2 regions of the Mesorhizobium sp. M8A.F.Ca.ET.207.01.1.1 genome follow, and region 1 is predicted to be linked to the other one. Evidence: predicted binding sites of a transcription regulator. Region 1 holds the regulator's gene; the other holds the start of a gene.

Region 1 (9,529 bases):
CGGCACGCCGATCGGCGTGCTCGCCGGTACCTACATGGCCGAATACGGCCGCTTCTCCAAGCTCACCACCATCGTGCGCTTCATCAACGATATCCTGTTGTCGGCGCCATCGATCATCATCGGCCTGTTCGTCTACGAGCTGATGGTGCGGCCGATGGGACATTTCTCCGCCATTGCCGGCGCCGTTGCGCTGGCCATCCTGGTCATTCCGGTCGTGGTGCGCACCACCGAGGACATGCTCAACCTGGTGCCGAACGCGCTGCGTGAAGCCGGCACCGCGATCGGCGCGCCGCGCTGGGTGGTCATCAAATCTGTCGCTTACCGCGCCGCGCTCTCCGGCATCGTCACCGGCATATTGCTCGCCATCGCCCGCATCTCCGGCGAGACGGCGCCGCTGCTCTTCACCGCGCTCAACAACCAGTTCTGGTCGAGCAATCTCAACGCGCCGATGGCCAGCCTGCCTGTCACCATCTTCCAGTTCGCTCTCAGCCCCTATGAGGAATGGCAGCAACTGGCATGGACCGGCGCACTCATAATCACCCTGACGGTTCTCGGCCTGAGCATTTTCGCCCGCAGCCTTACCGGACGCAGAGAGGACAGATGAAACCGATGTTGTCCACCGAGTTGAACACGCCCGAAGTGGCCGTGGATAAGGCCAAGATCGAGGTCAAGAACCTCAACTTCTACTACGGCCAGTCGAAGGCGTTGAAGGATATCAGCCTGTCGCTGCCCGAGCGCAGCGTCACCGCCTTCATCGGCCCGTCGGGCTGCGGGAAGTCGACGCTGCTGCGCGTCTTCAACCGCATCTACGAGCTCTACCCGAAGCAGAGCGCCGACGGCCAGGTGCTGCTCGACGGCCAGAACATCCTCGACCGCTCGCAGGATCTCAATCTCCTGCGCACCAAGATCGGCATGGTGTTCCAGAAGCCGACGCCGTTCCCGATGTCGATCTACGAGAACATCGCTTTCGGCGTCCGTCTCTACGAGAAGATCAGCAAGTCCGAGATGGACGGCCGTGTCGAACAGGCGCTGAAGCGCGCGGCATTGTGGACCGAGGTCAAGGACAAGCTCAACGCCAGCGGCCTCAGCCTGTCGGGCGGCCAGCAGCAGCGTCTTTGCATCGCCCGCACCGTGGCGGTGAAGCCGGAAGTCATCCTGCTCGACGAACCAGCCTCGGCGCTCGATCCGCTGTCGACCGCCAAGATCGAGGAACTGATCGACGAGCTGCAGGCCGACTACACGATCGTCATCGTCACCCACAACATGCAGCAGGCGGCGCGCGTGTCGCGCCAGACGGCGTTCATGTATCTGGGCGAACTGGTCGAATTCGACAAGACCGAGAAGATCTTCACGTCGCCTCGCGAGAAGCGCACGCAGGACTACATCACCGGCCGCTTCGGCTGATATCACGCATACGAGGACCAGGATCATGGCCGAACACACAGTCGCAGCCTTCGATGAGGATCTCGGACAGATCAGCAGGCTGATCAGCGACATGGGCGATCTCGCCGGCACGATGGTCGGCGGCGCCACCAAGGCTCTGCTGAATTCCGACAACGCGCTGGCACAGCGCGTCGTCTCCGACGACGCCATCATGGATGCGCGCCAGCGCGAACTCGACGACCGCGCCATCACCCTGATCGCCAAGCGCCAGCCGATGGCCGACGATCTGCGTCATGTCGTCGGCTCGATCCGCATGGCGGGCGACCTCGAGCGCATCGGCGACCTTGCCAAGAACATCGCCAAGCGTGTCGGTTCCGTCGGCCTCACCGCCACGCCGCGCGACCTGTCGCACTCGATCGATTCCATGGCGCAGCTGGTGCTGATCCAGGTGCAGGGCGTGGTCGAGGAATATGCGGCCGGCGATGCCGCCGCCCTCGCCAAGCTCAGGAATGACGACGAACGCATCGACGTCAAATACACCTCGGTGTTCCGCGAACTGCTGACCTACATGATGGAGGATCCGCGCAACATCACGGCTTGCACGCATCTCTTGTTCTGCGCCAAGAATCTCGAGCGCATCGGCGACCATGTGACCAACATCGCCGAGAATGCGTATTATGTGCTGACCGGAACGCAACTGCCCGCCAATCGTCCGAAGCAGGACGAGACGGCGATGTCGGCGCCGGCGGCTTGACGATAGGATGATCTGCCAATGATCGCGCCACGCATCATGGTGGTGGAGGACGAGGAGCCGCTCGGCGTGCTCCTCCGCTACAATCTGGAATCGGAAGGCTACCAGGTCGAGGTGGTGCCGCGCGGCGACGAAGCCGAGATCCGCCTCCAGGAGAATGTGCCCGACCTCCTGGTGCTCGACTGGATGGTGCCGGCTGTTTCCGGCATCGAACTCTGTCGGCGCCTGCGAATGCGGCCCGAGACCGAGAGGTTGCCGATCATCATGCTGACGGCGCGCGGTGAGGAGAGCGACCGCGTGCGTGGCCTTTCGACCGGCGCCGACGACTATCTGGTCAAGCCGTTCTCGACGCCGGAATTCATGGCCCGGGTCAAGGCGCTGCTGCGTCGCGCCAAGCCGGAAGTGCTGTCCAGCGTGCTCAAGGTCGGCGACATCGTGCTCGACCGTGAATCGCACCGGGTCTATCGCAAGAAGAGCGAAATCCGGCTCGGACCGACCGAGTTCCGGCTGCTCGAATTCATGATGCGCCATCCCGGCCGGGTGTTCTCGCGCAGCCAGTTGCTCGACAATGTCTGGGGCGAGACGATCTATATCGACGAGCGCACGGTGGACGTGCATGTCGGCCGGCTGCGCAAGGCGGTCAACAATGGCCGCATGCCCGACGTCATCCGCACCATCCGCGGGGCGGGCTACGCGATCAGGGAAGACTAGGTCGAGGGCGGCTACGCCCCTGACTTCGTCATCCACGAGCGGAGCAAGGAGCGAAGCGACGCGGCGCAGACCCGAGGATCCGTGCCGGGACCTCGACGCGTCGCCGCAGTGCAGAATTCTGCGCCGTTGCACTCTACGATCGAGGTCACGGCATGGATCCCAGGGTCTCCGCGACGCCGCTTCGCGGCTGCTCCGCCCAGGGATGACGACCTTGAGGGCGCTCGGCCAACCTCCAGCATTGGTGGTGATTCACCGGAGCGTTCGCTCAGGCGACGCTCTTCCCAGCACTGCCTCTCGCCTGCACGCCCGGCGCGAAAATCTCCTGGTCGACGAAGGTCAAGGCGCGCATGGCGCAGCCTTCGCGGATGAGCGGCAGTTCGTTCGGCTCGGTGTCGAAGGAAATCGATTCCGAATGCTGGCCGCCGGCGGTCTGGGCGATGGCCTCGCGCAAGGCCGGCTCGATCAGGTCGAAGGCGGCGGCACTGACACCGACCATGGCGACCGGCGCCGGGTCGATCAGCGCGAACAGGCTGCCCAGCCCATAGCCCAGCGCCTCGCCCGCCTTGCGATACGCTTCGCGCTCCGGTCCGTCTTTCTCCCTTGCCGTCGCGGCGAGTGTCCGCATCTGCGCGTCGCTGACATCGGCGACCGGTTCGGCGTCCTCGCCAAGCTGCCTGGCATTACGCCAGATGGCATAGTTGCCGGCATAGGCCTCGACGCAGCCGCGCCGCCCGCAACGGCAGAGCGCGCCGCCCGGGCGATGGATCATGTGGCCGAATTCGCCGCCCGATGAATGGGTGCCGGTGAACAGTTCGCCCTTGAGCACCAGGCCCATGCCGATGCCGTGCGAGAGCAGGATGGCGATGAAGTCGTCGCGGTAGCGTTGAGGGTCGCGCCAGCGCAACGCCACCGCCATCATGTTGCAGTCGTTCTCCATGGTGGCGGGGATGCCGAATTCGGCTTCGAGTATGTCGGCGAAGGCAATGTCCGTCTGCGGCGTGATCGGCGACCACAGCATGGCACGCGCCTCGGTGTCGGTGATGCCCTGGATCGCCAGCGCGATGCGGGCAACACTGCGGACATCGAGATCGGGGTCCTCGATGCGGCGGCGCACTATTGCCGTGCATTCGCCGATCAGCGCCTCGCGCGACATGGTCAGCGTGTCCAGCCGGCGCTGCTCCTCGGCGACCACCTGGCCGGCATAATCGATGACGGCGACGGATAGGAAATTCAGCGACAGCACCACGGTCATCACAGCCGCGGCCTCGGGGTTGAGGCCGAGGCCAACCTGCGGCCGGCCGCGTTTGAGTGAGCCGGCCTCGTTCGGCTTGCCTTCGGTCAGGATACCTTCGCCGATCAGGTCGGCGGATATCGCCGATATGGTCGAGTGGCTGAGGCCAGTGGTGGCGGCGATCTCGGTGCGCGAGGGCTGACCATCCCGGCGCACGGCTGCAATCACCATTGCGCGGTTGCGCCGGCGCAGATCGTCGTGGCGGATTCCCACCGACATGCTTTCCCTCCCGGTTGCCGCGGTTCTTGATCCCCCTCGAATACCTCCGGCAACAGGGTCAAACACTGGCAGAAGCGGCCGGTGCTGTCATTTATTTATTGCGAGGCTCGAAAAAAAATTTCCGGCACCTCAAAATCCATCAGAATCGATGTTGACAGTGTTCCGGTGATGGACCAGTGTTTTTTCGAGGCTCGAAAAAATAGAGCCTTTGTGCCGGCCTTCGGGCCAGTTTGGTCGCGCCATACGCGGCGCAGGGAGGATATCATGAAGAGATTCACAGCCGCCATCCTGGCGGGTGTCGCCATGTCGCTGACACTGGTGTCGGTCGCGCAGGCGAAGGACAAGGTCATCGGCGTTTCCTGGTCCAACTTCCAGGAAGAGCGCTGGAAGACCGACGAGGCCGCCATGAAGAAGGCGATCGAGGCCGCGGGCGACAAGTACATTTCCGCCGATGCGCAGTCCAATCCCGGCAAGCAGCTGACCGATGTCGAGAGCCTGATTTCGCAGGGCGCCAATTCGCTGATCATCCTGGCGCAGGATGCCTCGGCCATCGGTCCGGCGGTGCAGAAAGCGCTCGACGAGGGCATTCCGGTCGTCGGCTATGACCGCCTGATCGAAAACAAGGACGTCTTCTACCTGACCTTCGACAACAAGGAAGTCGGCCGCATGCAGGCCCGCGAAGTGTTCAAGGTGAAGCCTGAAGGCAACTACGTCTTCATCAAGGGCTCGGGTGCCGACCCGAATGCCGACTTCCTGTTCTCGGGCTCGATGGAAGTGCTGAAGGAAGCCATCGACTCGGGCAAGATCAAGAATGTCGGCGAGGCCTATACGGACGGCTGGCTGCCCGCCAACGCCCAGAAGAACATGGAGCAGTTCCTCACCGCCAATGACAACAAGGTCGACGCGGTGGTCGCGGCCAATGACGGCACCGCCGGCGGCGTCGTCGCGGCGCTGACGGCGCAGGGGCTCGCCGGCACCGTGCCGGTCTCTGGCCAGGACGGCGACCACGCCGCGCTCAACCGCATCGCGCTCGGCACCCAGACCGTGTCGGTGTGGAAGGACGCCCGTGAACTCGGCAAGAACGCCGCCGAGATCGCCTCGCAGCTCGCCGACGGCAAGAAGATGACCGACATCGCCGGCGTGAAGGACTTCACGACGCCTGGCGGCAACACCGTCAAGTCGCTGTTCCTGACCCCGGTCGCCATCACCAAGGATAATCTCAACCTCGTCATCGACGCCGGCTGGATCAAGAAGGACGAAGTCTGCGCGGGCGTCGCCGCCGGCAGCGTTGCGGCCTGCAACTGAGTTTGACCGCTTGAAGAAATGAAGGCGCCGCGGCCCAAAGCCGCGGCGTTTTCTCAAAAAGATTTGTGTTTCCGCATCACGCGGATAGCTTCTAGGCTGGCTTCGGCATCCGCGTAGACGGCCAGCCGGTTGGAGGAAATCATGACCGATACGACGTCCAACCCGCAGGCCGATACCGCGCGCGCCTCGGAACTCGGCGCGGTCGCCCGGTTCCTGAAGGCGACCGAGATCGACACCCGCATGCTCGGCATGATCGGCGCCCTGCTGCTGATCTGGGTCGCGCTGCATGTGATTTCGAGCCTGCGTCTCGGCGTCAATCCGCTCGATTTCGACAGCCGCACGTTTCTCACGCCGCGCAATCTGTGGAACCTGTCGGTGCAGACGTCCGCGGTCGCCATCATGGCTTGTGGCATGGTGCTGGTCATCGTCATGCGCAACATCGACCTGTCCGTCGGTTCCGCCGAGGGCCTGATCGGCATGGTCATGGGTTTTGCGCAGGTGCATTTCCTGGTTCGGTTCGTGGGGCTTGAACTCGGCAACCCATGGATCTGGGTCCTGGCTCTGGTCATCGGCCTGGCGCTCGGCCTTTTGATCGGCGCCTTCCAGGGCTTCGTCATTGCCTATCTCGAAGTGCCGGCCTTCATCGTCACGCTGGGCGGCCTGCTGGTCTGGCGCGGCGCCGCCTGGTGGGTCACGTCAGGCCAGACGGTGGCACCGCTCGACGCCACCTTCCAGCTGATGGGCGGCGGCCCGGCCGGATCGATCGGCGCCACCTGGAGCTGGGTCGTGGGCATCGTCGCCTGCCTGGCCGTCGTGTTCGCGCTGTTCAACGGGCGCGTGCAGCGCAAGCGCTTCCGCTTCCCGCTGCGGCCGGTCTGGGCCGAGACGCTGCTCGGCGCCGTCACCTGCGCCGTCATCATGGGCGCGGTCTGGCTGGCCAACTCCTATCCATGGCCGATCGGCATCGTGAACCGCTACGCGGCCGCCAACAACATCACCGTACCCGAGGGCGGCCTGTTCATCGCCCACGGCATCGCGATACCGGTGCTGATGGCGGTCGCCGTCGGCCTGGTCATGACCTTCATCACCAACCGCACCCGTTTCGGCCGTTATGTCTTTGCCATAGGCGGCAATCCGGAAGCGGCCAATCTCGCCGGCATCAACACGCGCTGGATCACCATGAAGGTGTTCATGATCATGGGCGTGCTGGCCACGATCGCAGCCGCCATTTCGTCGGCCCGGCAGAACTCCTCCACCAATGTGCTTGGCACATTGGACGAGCTGCTCGTCATTGCCGCGGCCGTCATCGGCGGCACGTCGCTTGCCGGCGGCTCGGGAACGATCATCGGCGCCATGCTCGGCGCATTGCTGATGCAGTCGCTGCAGTCGGGCATGGTGCTGCTCGGCGTCGACTCGCCGCTGCAGAGCATCGTCGTCGGCGCCGTGCTGGTCATCGCGGTGTGGCTCGATACCGTCTATCGCAAGCGGGTTTAGGGATACGATCATGGCTGACAAAACCGCTCCCGCAACTGCCCCCGCAACCGCCCCCATGGGCACGCCGCTGGTCGACATGCGCAACATCTCGATCGCCTTCGGCGGCATCCGTGCCGTCGACGACGCGTCGATCGACCTTTTCCCGGGCGAGGTCGTAGCGCTGCTCGGCCACAACGGCGCCGGCAAGTCGACGCTGATCAAGATCCTGTCCGGTGCCTACAAGCGCGATGCCGGCCAGATCTTCGTCAATGGCGAGGAGGCAGCGATCTCCAACCCGCGCGACGCCAAGAAATACGGCATCGAGACGATCTACCAGACGCTGGCGCTGGCCGACAATGTCGATGCCGCCGCCAATCTGTTCCTCGGCCGCGAGCTGATGACCGCCTGGGGCACGCTCGACGACGTCGCCATGGAGGCCGAGGCGCGCAAGGTGATGGGGCGGCTCAATCCCCGCTTCCAGCGCTTCAAGGAGCCGGTGATCAAACTGTCAGGCGGACAGCGGCAGTCGGTGGCGATCGCACGCGCCATCCTGTTCAACGCCCGCATCCTGATCATGGACGAGCCGACGGCGGCACTCGGCCCCCAGGAAACGGCACAGGTCGGCGAACTGGTCAGGCAGCTCAAGTCCGACGGCATCGGCATTTTCCTGATCAGCCACGACATCCACGACGTGTTCGAGCTCGCCGACCGGGTTTGCGTGATGAAGAACGGCCAGGTGGTCGGCACGGCACGCACCACGGACGTCACCCAGGACGAAGTGCTGGGCATGATCATCCTGGGCAAATGTCCTCCAGGTGCCATACCGGGGCCGGGGGCGCTGAGGATCGCCGCCTGAGGCCGGCCGCAGGCCGGCCGGGCCGCTCGGGCACGCCCCGTTGCCGTTCACGTGATATGCCAGTGATCACGATGGCTTGGCCTGACCATTGTGTTGGCCCGGCGACTTGCCCATAAAGGTCCTGTTTTGCTCATGGACCGCATCATCCGTTGAAGAAGCTTTTTCCAATCGTCGCGTTCATAGCCGTTGCATTGATCAGCATGACCATGGCGGGGTTCGCTTATTTCGCGACGCAGGAGGCCGCCCGCATTAAGTTCGAAGGGGCGGCCGATGACGCCCTCAACCGGATCGAGAGCCGCATCGACCTGCATCTGTCGCTGTTGCGCTCGACACAGGCCCTGTTCGATGCGCGCAACGGCGATATTTCCCAGAGCGAGTTCAAGGCCTTCTTCAAGGCGCTGGATATCGACAGCAATTTTGCCGGCCTGCGCGGCATCGGCTTCCTGCGGCTGGTCAAGACGGGCGACGAAGCCGCAGTGGAGCGCGACATCCTCCACGATTTCGGCGCCAGCCATCCGGTCTATCCGGATACGACGCAGCCCTGGCGCACGCCGATAGCCCTTTTCGAGCCGCTGGATCCGTCCAACCAGGCCAGCATCGGCTATGACATGTTCAGCGAGCCGGTGCGGCGCGTGGCGATCGAAAAGGCGATGGCCGACGACCAGCAGCATGCAAGCGGGCTGGTGCAGCTCGGCCAGGGCACGGGCGTCGCGCAGACCTTCACCGGGTTCCTGGTCTTCGTGCGGCTCAATGTAGAAACGGCGCCGGAGGTCATCAACGCATCGCGATCCTCGACCGCCGGCTTTCTCTATGCCGCCTTCCGGGCCCGGGACCTGTTCCAGATCGCGCTGAGCCGTGCGCCGCTGCTGCCGGTCAACACAGAGATTTACGACGGAGCGGTGAACGGCGACAATCTGTTGTTCCGCTCGGAGACGCCACCGGTTTCATCCCTGGGAGACCGGCTGCTGGTCACCCGCAAGATGACCGTGGCGGGGCGCCCTTGGACCGTTTTGTTCAGGCCGACCAGCGCCTTCTCGCAACCCTCGTCGCGCGCCATCCCCGTCATGCTGGGAATGTTCGGCCTGCTCCTGGCCGGTGCCATCGCTCTGGTGGCGCGCTACCAGGAGCGGGCCTATGACGCGGTATCGGCCTTGCATGAGACAATGGAAAAGAGCCTGCTCGAAAAGGACCTGATGCTGCAGGAGATGAAGCATCGCATCAAGAACTCGATCACCAGGGTGCTGGCGATCGCGCGGCAGACGGCGTCGCGGGCCACCGACGTCAATGAGTTCTCCGCTTCCTTCTCGGCCAGGCTGCAGGCGATGGCCGCCTCGCAGGATATGCTGACGCGCTCGCGCTGGCAGAAAGCCGACCTTGCCGATCTGCTGCGAATCGAGCTCGGCCAGGTGTTCGGCAAGGAACTGCCGGAGGGTCTCCTGTCAGGCCCGGAGGTGCTGCTCGACGAAACCACGACGCAGGCGCTTGGCCTGACCTTTCACGAACTCGCCACCAATGCGCTGAAATATGGTGAAGCCGGCAA
Region 2 (9,529 bases), on a different contig from region 1:
TGCAAAGCCTGCTCGACCGTCAGCCCTTCGGGAATAGTCAGCGAGTACATCACCGACTTGCCACTCTTCAGGAGCTCCATGATCTCGCGCATGGACGCCCTGGGCTTGATCTCGTATTCACCGGCCTTGAGCGCGGAATCGTTGCCGAAGGCACGCACGCCGAGGCGGAACACGCGGGCGTCGCTGATCAGTCCGCGGCGCTCAAGCTGGTCGGCGATATCCTGGACGCCGGTGTTGGGCTTGACGAGGAAGGTGTCGCCATTGGCGGAAGGGCCGGGTTCGGTAAACTCCTGCTTGCCGAAATAGAGGGCCACGCCTGCCGCCAGAACCATCAGCATCACCGAGGAGATGACGAAGTTCATGAACACGACGATCTGGCTGCGCGAAGCGCGCGACCGTTTCGGCGGCGGCGTTCCAGCCTCCGGCCGCAGCGCCTCGCTTGCCGTCTTCGGCACGATCGGCCCGGTATTCGCCGGCCTTTGCCCGAATTCTCCGTTGCCTGACGGATTTGTGTTCATTTCGCCCTACCGTTCGATCTCTCAACGAATCCCCTGCGGCAGAGTAGGGGCGAATATGGCAAAATTGACGGCACGCCAAAGCACCGCCCGGCAGCTCGGTCAGCCATTATAACGCTGGAAGACCAGCGAGGCGTTGGTGCCGCCGAAGCCGAAGGAATTGGACAGTGCCACGTCGATCTGGCGCGGGCGCGGCTTGTTCGGCACCAGGTCGATCGCGGTTTCGCGCTCGGGATTGTCGAGGTTGATGGTCGCAGGTGCGATATTGTCACGGATGGCGAGGATCGAAAAGATCGCTTCGGCGGCACCGGCCGCGCCCAGCAAATGGCCGATCGACGACTTGGTCGACGACATCGAAATCTTGGAAGCCGCATTGCCGACCAGCCGCTCGACAGCGCCGAGTTCGATCGTATCGGCCATGGTCGAGGTGCCGTGCGCATTGATGTAGTCGACATCGGCCGGCGTAAGCTTTGCCCGCTTCAGCGCCGCGGTCATGCAACGGAAGGCTCCGTCGCCATCTTCGGCCGGCGCGGTGATGTGATAGGCGTCGCCGGTCAGACCGTAGCCGGTCACCTCGGCGTAGATCTTGGCGCCGCGCGCCTTGGCATGCTCGAGCTCTTCCAGAACCACGACACCGGCCCCCTCGCCCATGACGAAGCCGTCGCGGTCGCGGTCGTAGGGCCGCGAGGCGGTTTGCGGGGTGTCGTTGCGCTCGGTCGAGAGTGCCCGGCAGGCCGCGAAGCCGGCGAGCGAAAGTCGGGTCACCGGCGATTCGGCGCCGCCGGCCAGCATGATGTCGGCATCGCCGAAGATGATCAGCCGGGCGGCGTCGCCAATGGCGTGCGCGCCGGTCGAGCAAGCGGTGACGACAGCGTGGTTGGGGCCTTTCAATCCGTGCCGGATCGAAACCTGGCCCGACACGAGATTGATGATGTTTCCGGGAATGAAGAATGGGCTGATGCGGCGCGGGCCGCGTTCCTTCAGGATGATCGCGTTCTCGGCGATGCCCTCGAGACCGCCGATGCCGGAGCCGATCAGCACACCGGTGGCGCAACGCTCTTCTTCGGTGGAAGGCTGCCAGCCGGAATCCTTCAGCGCTTCATCGGCGGCCGCGATCCCGTACAGGATGAAGTCGCCGATCTTGCGAAGTTCCTTCGGCTCGAGAATGGCTTCGGGATTGAGCGTACCGTTGGAGCCGTCGCCACGCGGAATGACGTGGGCGATCTTGCAGGCAAGATCGTCCACTTCGAACTCGGTGACGCGCTTGGCAGCGCTGCGGCCGGTCAGCAGTTGCTTCCAGCCGTGCTCGAAGCCCATGCCGAACGGCGAAACCAGGCCAAGGCCCGTGACGACGACACGCCTCATCGCAGGTCCTCCCCGGTGACGACTGCGGAAAGCGTCAGGCCGAAGCCTTGTCGATGTACTTCACCGCATCGCCAACGGTCAGAATGGTCTCTGCTGCGTCGTCGGGGATCTCGACGCCGAATTCTTCTTCGAACGCCATGACGAGTTCAACCGTGTCGAGGCTGTCAGCGCCCAGATCATCGATGAAGCTCGCCTGCTCCGTCACTTTGTCGGCATCGACGCCAAGGTGCTCGATGACGATCTTCTTGACGCGCTCTGCGGTGTCACTCATTTGGGGCATCCTCGTCTTTTGTTTGTCTGTCTTCGTTAGCGGGCGGAATGCCGCTAATCAAGCTGAAAGATGGTCCTGCCGGAAACGCAACGGCCACGGACCGGTTTTTGCCCGAACCGCCGGGTTGCGGGCCGCATTACACGAAAAATTGCCGAGGTCCAAGCCGAAATGGTGGGTTTTCACAGCGCGGCGATGTTGCTGCCGGAGCTCGCTCAGATCATCGCCATGCCGCCATTCACGTGGATGGTTTGCCCGGTTACGTAGGCGGCCTCGTTCGAAGCCAGATAAGCAACGGCGGACGCCACTTCGGCACTGGTGCCCATGCGCTTCGTCGGGATCGCCGCCATGATCGCCTCTTTCTGCTTCTCGTTGAGCTTGTCGGTCATCGCCGATTCGATGAAGCCCGGAGCGACGCAGTTGACGGTGATGTTGCGGGTGGCGATTTCCTGCGCCAGCGATTTGGACAAGCCGATCATGCCGGCCTTGGAGGCGCAGTAGTTCGCCTGGCCGGGATTGCCGGTCACGCCGACCACCGATGTGATGTTGATGATGCGGCCATGGCGGCGGCGCATCATCGGGTGGGTCAGTTCACGGGTCAGCCGGAAAACGGCGGTGAGATTGACCTCCAGCACCGTATCCCAGTCGGCGTCCGACATGCGCACGAACAGGCCGTCCTTGGTGATGCCGGCATTGTTGACCAGGATATCGACGCCCTCGAGATCGGCCTCCGCCTTCTGGCCGAGTGCCTTGACCTCGTCACGGTTCGACAGGTTGGCCGGGAACAGCTTGACCCGATCGCCCAGTTCGGAGGCCAGCGTTTCCAGTTTCTCGACGCGCGTGCCGTGCAGGCCGACGATCGCGCCCTGCGCATGCAGCACCCTGGCGATCGCCTCGCCGATGCCCCCCGATGCGCCGGTGACAAGCGCCTTGCGGCCGGTCAATTCGAACATTTTTGTCTCCAGGTTGAGAAGAGGGCGCCCCTTATAGGGATGGTCTCAAATGGCGCTTTATGCAAGCGCCGCAAGTGCCGCCTCGACCTCGGCCGAGGAACAGACGGACGCGGTGGCGATATCGCGGTTGATGCGGCGAGCCAGTCCCGAAAGCACCTTGCCGGCACCGATCTCGTAAAGCGTGGTGAGGCCGTTGGCGCCGAACCATTCCACCGTTTCGCGCCAGCGCACGCGACCGGTCACCTGCTCGACCAAGCGCCCGGCGATCTCGTCGGGATCGGTCGACGGCTGCACCGATACGTTGGACACGACGGGAACGACTGGCGCGGTCTTTGCCACGCCGGCAAGCGCCTCGCGCATGACGTTGGCCGCCGGCGCCATCAGCGCCGAATGGAAGGGCGCCGACACCTGCAGCATCAGCGCACGCTTGGCGCCCTTATCGGTGCACAGTTTCGCTGCCAGCTCGACCGCGACCTTTGCACCTGAGATGACCAGCTGGCCGCCGCCATTGTCGTTGGCGATCTGGCAAATCGAGCCCTTAGCGGCCTCGGCGCAGGCATCTTCGACATCGGCCTGCTCCAACCCGATGATCGCCGCCATGGCGCCCTCGCCGGCCGGCACCGCCGCCTGCATGGCGTTACCGCGAATGCGCAGCAGACGAGCGGCATCGGCGACGGAAACGAAGCCGGCGGCGGCGAGTGCCGAATATTCGCCCAGCGAATGGCCGGCGACATAGGCGACCTGGTCCTTCAGCGAGAAACCGCGCGCTTCCAGCGCCCTGATCGCCGCCAGCGATACCGCCATCAGGGCCGGCTGCGCGTTGGCCGTCAGCGTCAAGGTCTCTTCGGGACCTTCCCAGATCAGCTTCGACAGGTTTTCGCCGAGCGCATCATCGACTTCCTGGAAGACCCTGCGCGCTTCGGGAAAGGCATCGGCGAGATCCTTGCCCATGCCGACAGCCTGGCTGCCCTGTCCTGGAAAGGTAAATGCGACGGCCATGCGAGGGCTCCCCAGACTGGTTCTGCTTGCGTGATACTACGAATTTTCCCTGCCTGTGACGCAAGGCACGCCGCCAAGTCAAGCCACTTCAGCCCATGCCGAAGGCCGTATCCTTGAGCGAGTGCCTGTTCCGAAAGGGCTTTTTGGCGATCACACCTGATGAAAACCGCTCACGAATCGTTTGCTGGCTCTTCTTATTTCCGTCACAGGCGCTAGCTTTGCGTGACAATTATATGACAATCGAATGACGTGGGTTGTCTTTGGGTGGGAAGTTAAAGTGGCAAAGAGTTCGAAACGTGCCGGCAACGCCGCGCCGCAATTCCTGGAAGACGATCCGTCCACCGGCTATCTGCCGGGCCGGAGATGGCCGGTCGTCCGCTACGGGCTGATCAGCCTGGCGATCTCGGCCGTCATGGTGTTCGCCATCGAACTGATCGTGCGCGGTGATGTCGCCGGCACCGTTTCCTTCTTCCTGCAGCCGTTCAAGCCGGGCTGGACCACCATCGTCGTGTTCGCGCTGGTCCTGATCGGCCTCGATGCCGTGCTCGGCCGCAGTCATCAAAGCCTGATGATCGTCGCGCCGCTGACCCTATCGCTGGCCTTTGTCGGCCACCAGAAGTCGCATTATCTCGGTGACCCGCTCTATCCGACGGACTTCCTTTACGCCCGCCAGATCTTCGCGCTGTTGCCGCTGCTGGTGCGCGAGCGGCCAATGACCGCGCTCACCATGGTCGCGGGCATCGTGGTCGGCCTGTCCCTGCTCGTCTACGGCTGGCGGCTTTGGCGGCGCAAGGTTCCAGCCCTCAGCCACAAGGGCCGCCTCGCCCGGCTGACGCTGGCGGTGCCGCTGCTCGCCTTCTTCGTCTCAATCATGGACTACGCCACCTTCTCGTGGACCAGGGACCGGCTGCAGATCATCCCGATCATGTGGGACCAGAAGGAAAACTACGCCTCCAACGGCTTTGCGCTCGCCTTCGCGCTCAACGTGCCGATGGCGCACGTCTCTGCCCCGCCGGGCTATTCCGACAAGGCAATCGCGGCGATCGACAGGCCCGATGTGAGCGCCTCGGTGCCGGCCCAGAAGCCAGACATCATCATCGTCATGAGCGAATCCTTCTGGGATTCGACCAAGCTGCCCGGCGTCACCATCACGCCCGATCCGATCCCCAATGTGCGGTCGCTCCGCTCGGGCTCGATGTTCTCGCCCGAATTCGGCGGCATGACCGCCAATATCGAATTCGAAGCGCTGACCGGGTTCTCGAACGCCTTCCTGCCGGCCGGCAGCATCCCCTACCAGCAGTATGTACGCACCCCGACGCCATCGATGGCGACCTTCCTGAAGAGCGAAGGCTATAGGGCACGCGCCATCCATCCAGGCACCAACTGGTTCTGGAATCGCGGCGCCGTCTATGCCGATTTCGGCTTCAACGACTTCAAATCGGAAGAAACGCTGCCGCCCATGGAAAAGCGCGGACCGCTGGCATCCGACGCTGCGATGACCGACGAGATCATCCGCGAAGCCGACGCCAGCGACGACCCCGTCTTCTTCTTCGCGGTCAGCCTGCAGAACCATGGCCCGTATGAGCCGAACCGTTATTCGAACCCGACCCACTCGGTGCAGGCGCCGATCAGCCAGTGGGCGCGTGACTCGCTGCTCTCCTACGCCGAGGGTTCAGCCGACGCGGACCGCGGCCTCGAGCGGCTGATCGAATGGGCCAAGACGCGCGAGCGGCCAACGATTGTCGCCTTTTTCGGTGACCACCTGCCGCCGCTCGGGCCGGTCTATGTCGAGACCGGCTTCCTGAAGGACAACGTCGCGCCCCGCAAGGAACCGACGCCGGAGGCCGCTCTCGAACATCACGCGACACCGCTGATCATCTGGTCGAACCGTTCGGGCCCGGTCGAGAATCTGGGGACGGTGAGCCCTGCGTTCCTGCCCTATCATATCCTCACCGCCGCGGGCATCACCCACCCCTACTACACCGGCTTCCTGGGCGAGATGCGGGAGCGCTATCGCGTTGTCGACCGCAACCTGCTGCTCACGCCGGCCGGCGCGGCCACGGCCGACTGGTCGCGTCAGAAAGAGATCGACCCGGCGATCCGCGACTTCCGGCTGATCCAGTACGACATGATGTTCGGCAAGCGCCATGCCGCGCCCGACTTCTTCCCCGAGACGGTCGACAAGGTTGTCGCCCATACGAGTTGAGGTCTGGCCCCCCCGGATGTATCGCGCGCTCTCGGCATCGGGCGCTCAATTCGTCAGTTGCAGCTTCGAGAACTTGTTGGCGATCTGCTGAAAAACATTCGGCAGCTTGGCCGGATCGTTGACGGCATAATAATCGCTCGGATCGGAAGCGCAGGCGCTGTAAAGCGTGCGGTTGGCGGCGGTGTCGGACTGCAGCACCATCGTGTAAATCTGCACGCCCTGGTTCTTCAACTGCGTGCAGACGCTCTTCGTCCAGCCGTCGACATTGCGGGCCGCCGTCGTCTGATTGTCCGACCCGAAGCGGCCACCCGCCAGATAGCCGTAGGATGTGTAGTCGGACTTCGTCGATTGCTGGCTGGCGCCGTAGACGACGTTCTCACCGTCGGTGAGCAGGAGTACGATCTTGCTGACGCCAGGCGTCTTGAATGGCGCGCCGCCGGTATAGGGCGCGCCGGGCGAGAGCACCCGCATGCCCCAGGACAGCCCCTCCGAGACGTTGGTGCCGGAGCCGTTCCATTCCGTCATCTGGCTCGCCGCCTTACGCAATTTGTCGAAATCGTCGGTCAGGGGAACGACGGGGGTCGGGCAGGAACGGTTGGGACCAACGGTGACGGGAGTTCCTGTCTCGGTGATAAGTTCCTTGGCCGGCGCCACATATTTGGCAACCTGTTCCTTGGTGGCTTTGTCGGGATCGCTGTCGAGGCCGCTGAAGTCGATGCCGAGCCGGTTGTCCCCTTTCTGTTTGTCTAGCTTGACCGTGTCGCTGGCGTCGCTGAGATAGGAATTGTTGTAGTATTTTGCCTCATTGCCATAGGAACTGGACGGCATCTGCGCATCTCCCGGATCATCCGGCGCAAAATAGGGAACGAACAGCGTGTCGGGCTTAGCCGGGTCGGGCGGCGTGTCGGAAATGTTGTAGGCGCCGGCCCGCGCCTCCACGCAGCCCTTCCATCCCGTGTCGTTCCATCCGGGCTCGGCCCATCCGGTGTCCTTGAGCTGCCTGAACAGGGCCATGTGGTTCGGGCGCTTGCCGTCGATGACGGGGAAATTGATACCGTTGGTCGAGGATTTGCCGTCCATGTCGATCCAGGACGGATCGAACCCGTCGCCATTGACGTTCACGGCCGTGACGAAGGGAACCAGCGAGGCACGGACCTGGCGCGTCGGCGACTTTGTCGATTCGAGCGTATCCAGCAACGACTTCGTCGCCGTCCTCAGAGCCGTCATGCGGGCGCCAGCCATCGAGCCGGTATTGTCCAGAACCAGCACGACTTCGAGCTGGTTATTGGACTCGGCCGCCGAGGCATCGACCACGATGTGCTTGCTCTGGCCAAACAGGAAAGCGAAGTTCAGATTGACGTCGGCCGAGGCGACCGCCTTGGTCTTGATGAAATTGACGCCCCTATCGACGGTCAGGGTCGCCTGCGCGTTGACGAGTTCGCCATGGCCAGCGATGTTGGCCTGGAAATAGCGGTCGAAAGCATCGGTGCGGGTCATGTCGAGATCGCCAAGATGCGAGGAGGCAAGGTTTGCCGCATCGAGCGCGTTCTGCAGGTTGCTCTTCGCCCGCATCATGGTCGAGACATCGGTCGCGAAGGCCACTGCCGACAGAATGGCGGGTAGCCCCAATCCCATGAGAAGCGCGAAATTGCCCCTCTTCGAGCGCCAGAACCTGTTGAGAAGCATCCTTACCCCCGAAAATGCTTGCCGCTTGTCATGCACGGCTGTCCGGGCTTTTGCACCTTTCATAATGAATCGACCGTTGACGGCGGAGGGCAACCCTGCGCAACCTGACATTGTGGTTAAGGTCCGGTTGCCGGGGAAAATCGCCGGGCCTTGCTGGCGCCGCGGCTTGATTTTCTGGTGGTTGCGACATCGGCGACGCCGCTTGCCCTTGCCTTATCGGTGGATTGCTATATAGACGCCGCCAATCTGCCGGTCCCAGCTGGGGGCTGAACGGAGGGCCGGAGGTTTTTTCGAGAACCTTCGTGTGAAGCCAGAAGCGCTTCCGCCTCCCGTGTCTCCGCTCTCGACCGTCTCGTCATGCTCCTTTCTTCCCGCGCCTTTCGAGGCACATGCGGGTCAGAGAAGTTGCAGAGGCTTTTGCCGCCGGGAACCGGGAGAGAAACGAAGAAAGGCACTGAACCATAATGGCTCTTTACGAACATGTGTTTCTTGCCCGGCAGGACCTCTCGCAGCAGCAGGTCGATGCGCTTGTCGAACAGTACAAGGGCGTCATCGCAGCAAATGGCGGGTCCGTCGGCCGGGTCGAGAACTGGGGACTGAAGTCCCTCACCTACCGGGTCAACAAGAACCGGAAGGCATACTACACGCTGATGGACCTCACCTGCCCGCCGGCAGCGCTCAACGAGATGGAGCGCCAGATGGGTCTGTCCGAGGACGTGCTGCGTTTCCTGACCATCAAGGTCGAGGCGCATGAGGAAGGCCCCTCGGCCATGATGCAGAAGCGCGAAGAGCGCTCCGAGCGCGGTGGCTTCGGCGATCGCGACCGTGGCGATCGTCCGGCGCGCAGCTTCGGCGACCGCGGCGATCGTGGCCCGCGTTCGTTCGGCGATCGCGAAGGCGGCGACCGTGGTCCGCGCCGTCCGCGCGAAGGTTTTGAAGGGGGTGCAGAATAATGGTCGACATCAATCAGATCCCGACCCGGCGCCCTTTCCATCGCCGCCGCAAGACCTGCCCGTTCTCCGGCGCCAACGCACCGAAGATCGACTACAAGGACGTGCGCCTGCTGCAGCGCTACATTTCCGAGCGCGGCAAGATCGTGCCGTCGCGCATCACCGCCGTCAGCCAGAAGAAGCAGCGCGAGCTCGCCAAGGCGATCAAGCGTGCCCGTTTCCTCGGCCTGCTGCCCTACGTGGTTCGCTAATTCTTCCGAACGGGCGGTTCGCCGCCCGTTCCTGTCGCCGGCCATGACGGGCATGACCGGCTAGCCATCAAATCCCGAGTTGAGGTCAATAACCTCTAACTGCCGCGACAGGCAGGACAGCGACACCGGCGGCAACGCCCCTTTGCTTCCTGACCTGTTCCAGAGAATTCGGCGTCGGCCTCGTGGACGGACGCCCAACCAAAAGGAACATAGCCATGGACGTCATTCTTCTCGAACGCGTTTCCCGCCTCGGCCAGATGGGCGATACCGTCAAGGTCAAGGACGGTTTTGCCCGCAATTTCCTGCTGCCGCAGGGCAAGGCGCTGCGCGCCAACG

The links. Region 1 encodes PhoB, which activates phosphate uptake and scavenging genes when phosphate is short. Its sites were predicted from a motif close to TGTCATNNANCTGTCAT; they were not measured.
Region 2: the regulator PhoB is predicted to act here: its motif matches at 4,323-4,339, upstream of EN850_RS01090 (LTA synthase family protein).

Annotation. Positions count from the first base shown of each region.
Region 1 is NZ_SRUS01000009.1:75,873-85,401, reverse strand. Features, by position in the region: gene pstA (phosphate ABC transporter permease PstA) at 1-604, shown strand, start outside; gene pstB (phosphate ABC transporter ATP-binding protein PstB) at 601-1,404, shown strand; gene phoU (phosphate signaling complex protein PhoU) at 1,430-2,137, shown strand; gene phoB (phosphate regulon transcriptional regulator PhoB) at 2,156-2,845, shown strand; gene EN850_RS24770 (ROK family protein) at 3,111-4,355, opposite strand; gene xylF (D-xylose ABC transporter substrate-binding protein) at 4,620-5,660, shown strand; gene EN850_RS24760 (sugar ABC transporter permease) at 5,802-7,154, shown strand; gene EN850_RS24755 (ATP-binding cassette domain-containing protein) at 7,165-7,989, shown strand; gene EN850_RS24750 (CHASE domain-containing protein) at 8,139-9,529, shown strand, end outside.
Region 2 is NZ_SRUS01000001.1:226,131-235,659, reverse strand. Features, by position in the region: gene mltG (endolytic transglycosylase MltG) at 1-518, opposite strand, end outside; gene fabF (beta-ketoacyl-ACP synthase II) at 618-1,880, opposite strand; gene EN850_RS01105 (acyl carrier protein) at 1,915-2,151, opposite strand; gene fabG (3-oxoacyl-[acyl-carrier-protein] reductase) at 2,364-3,101, opposite strand; gene fabD (ACP S-malonyltransferase) at 3,159-4,100, opposite strand; gene EN850_RS01090 (LTA synthase family protein) at 4,345-6,306, shown strand; gene EN850_RS01085 (pilus assembly protein) at 6,352-7,992, opposite strand; gene rpsF (30S ribosomal protein S6) at 8,457-8,945, shown strand; gene rpsR (30S ribosomal protein S18) at 8,945-9,193, shown strand; gene rplI (50S ribosomal protein L9) at 9,409-9,529, shown strand, end outside.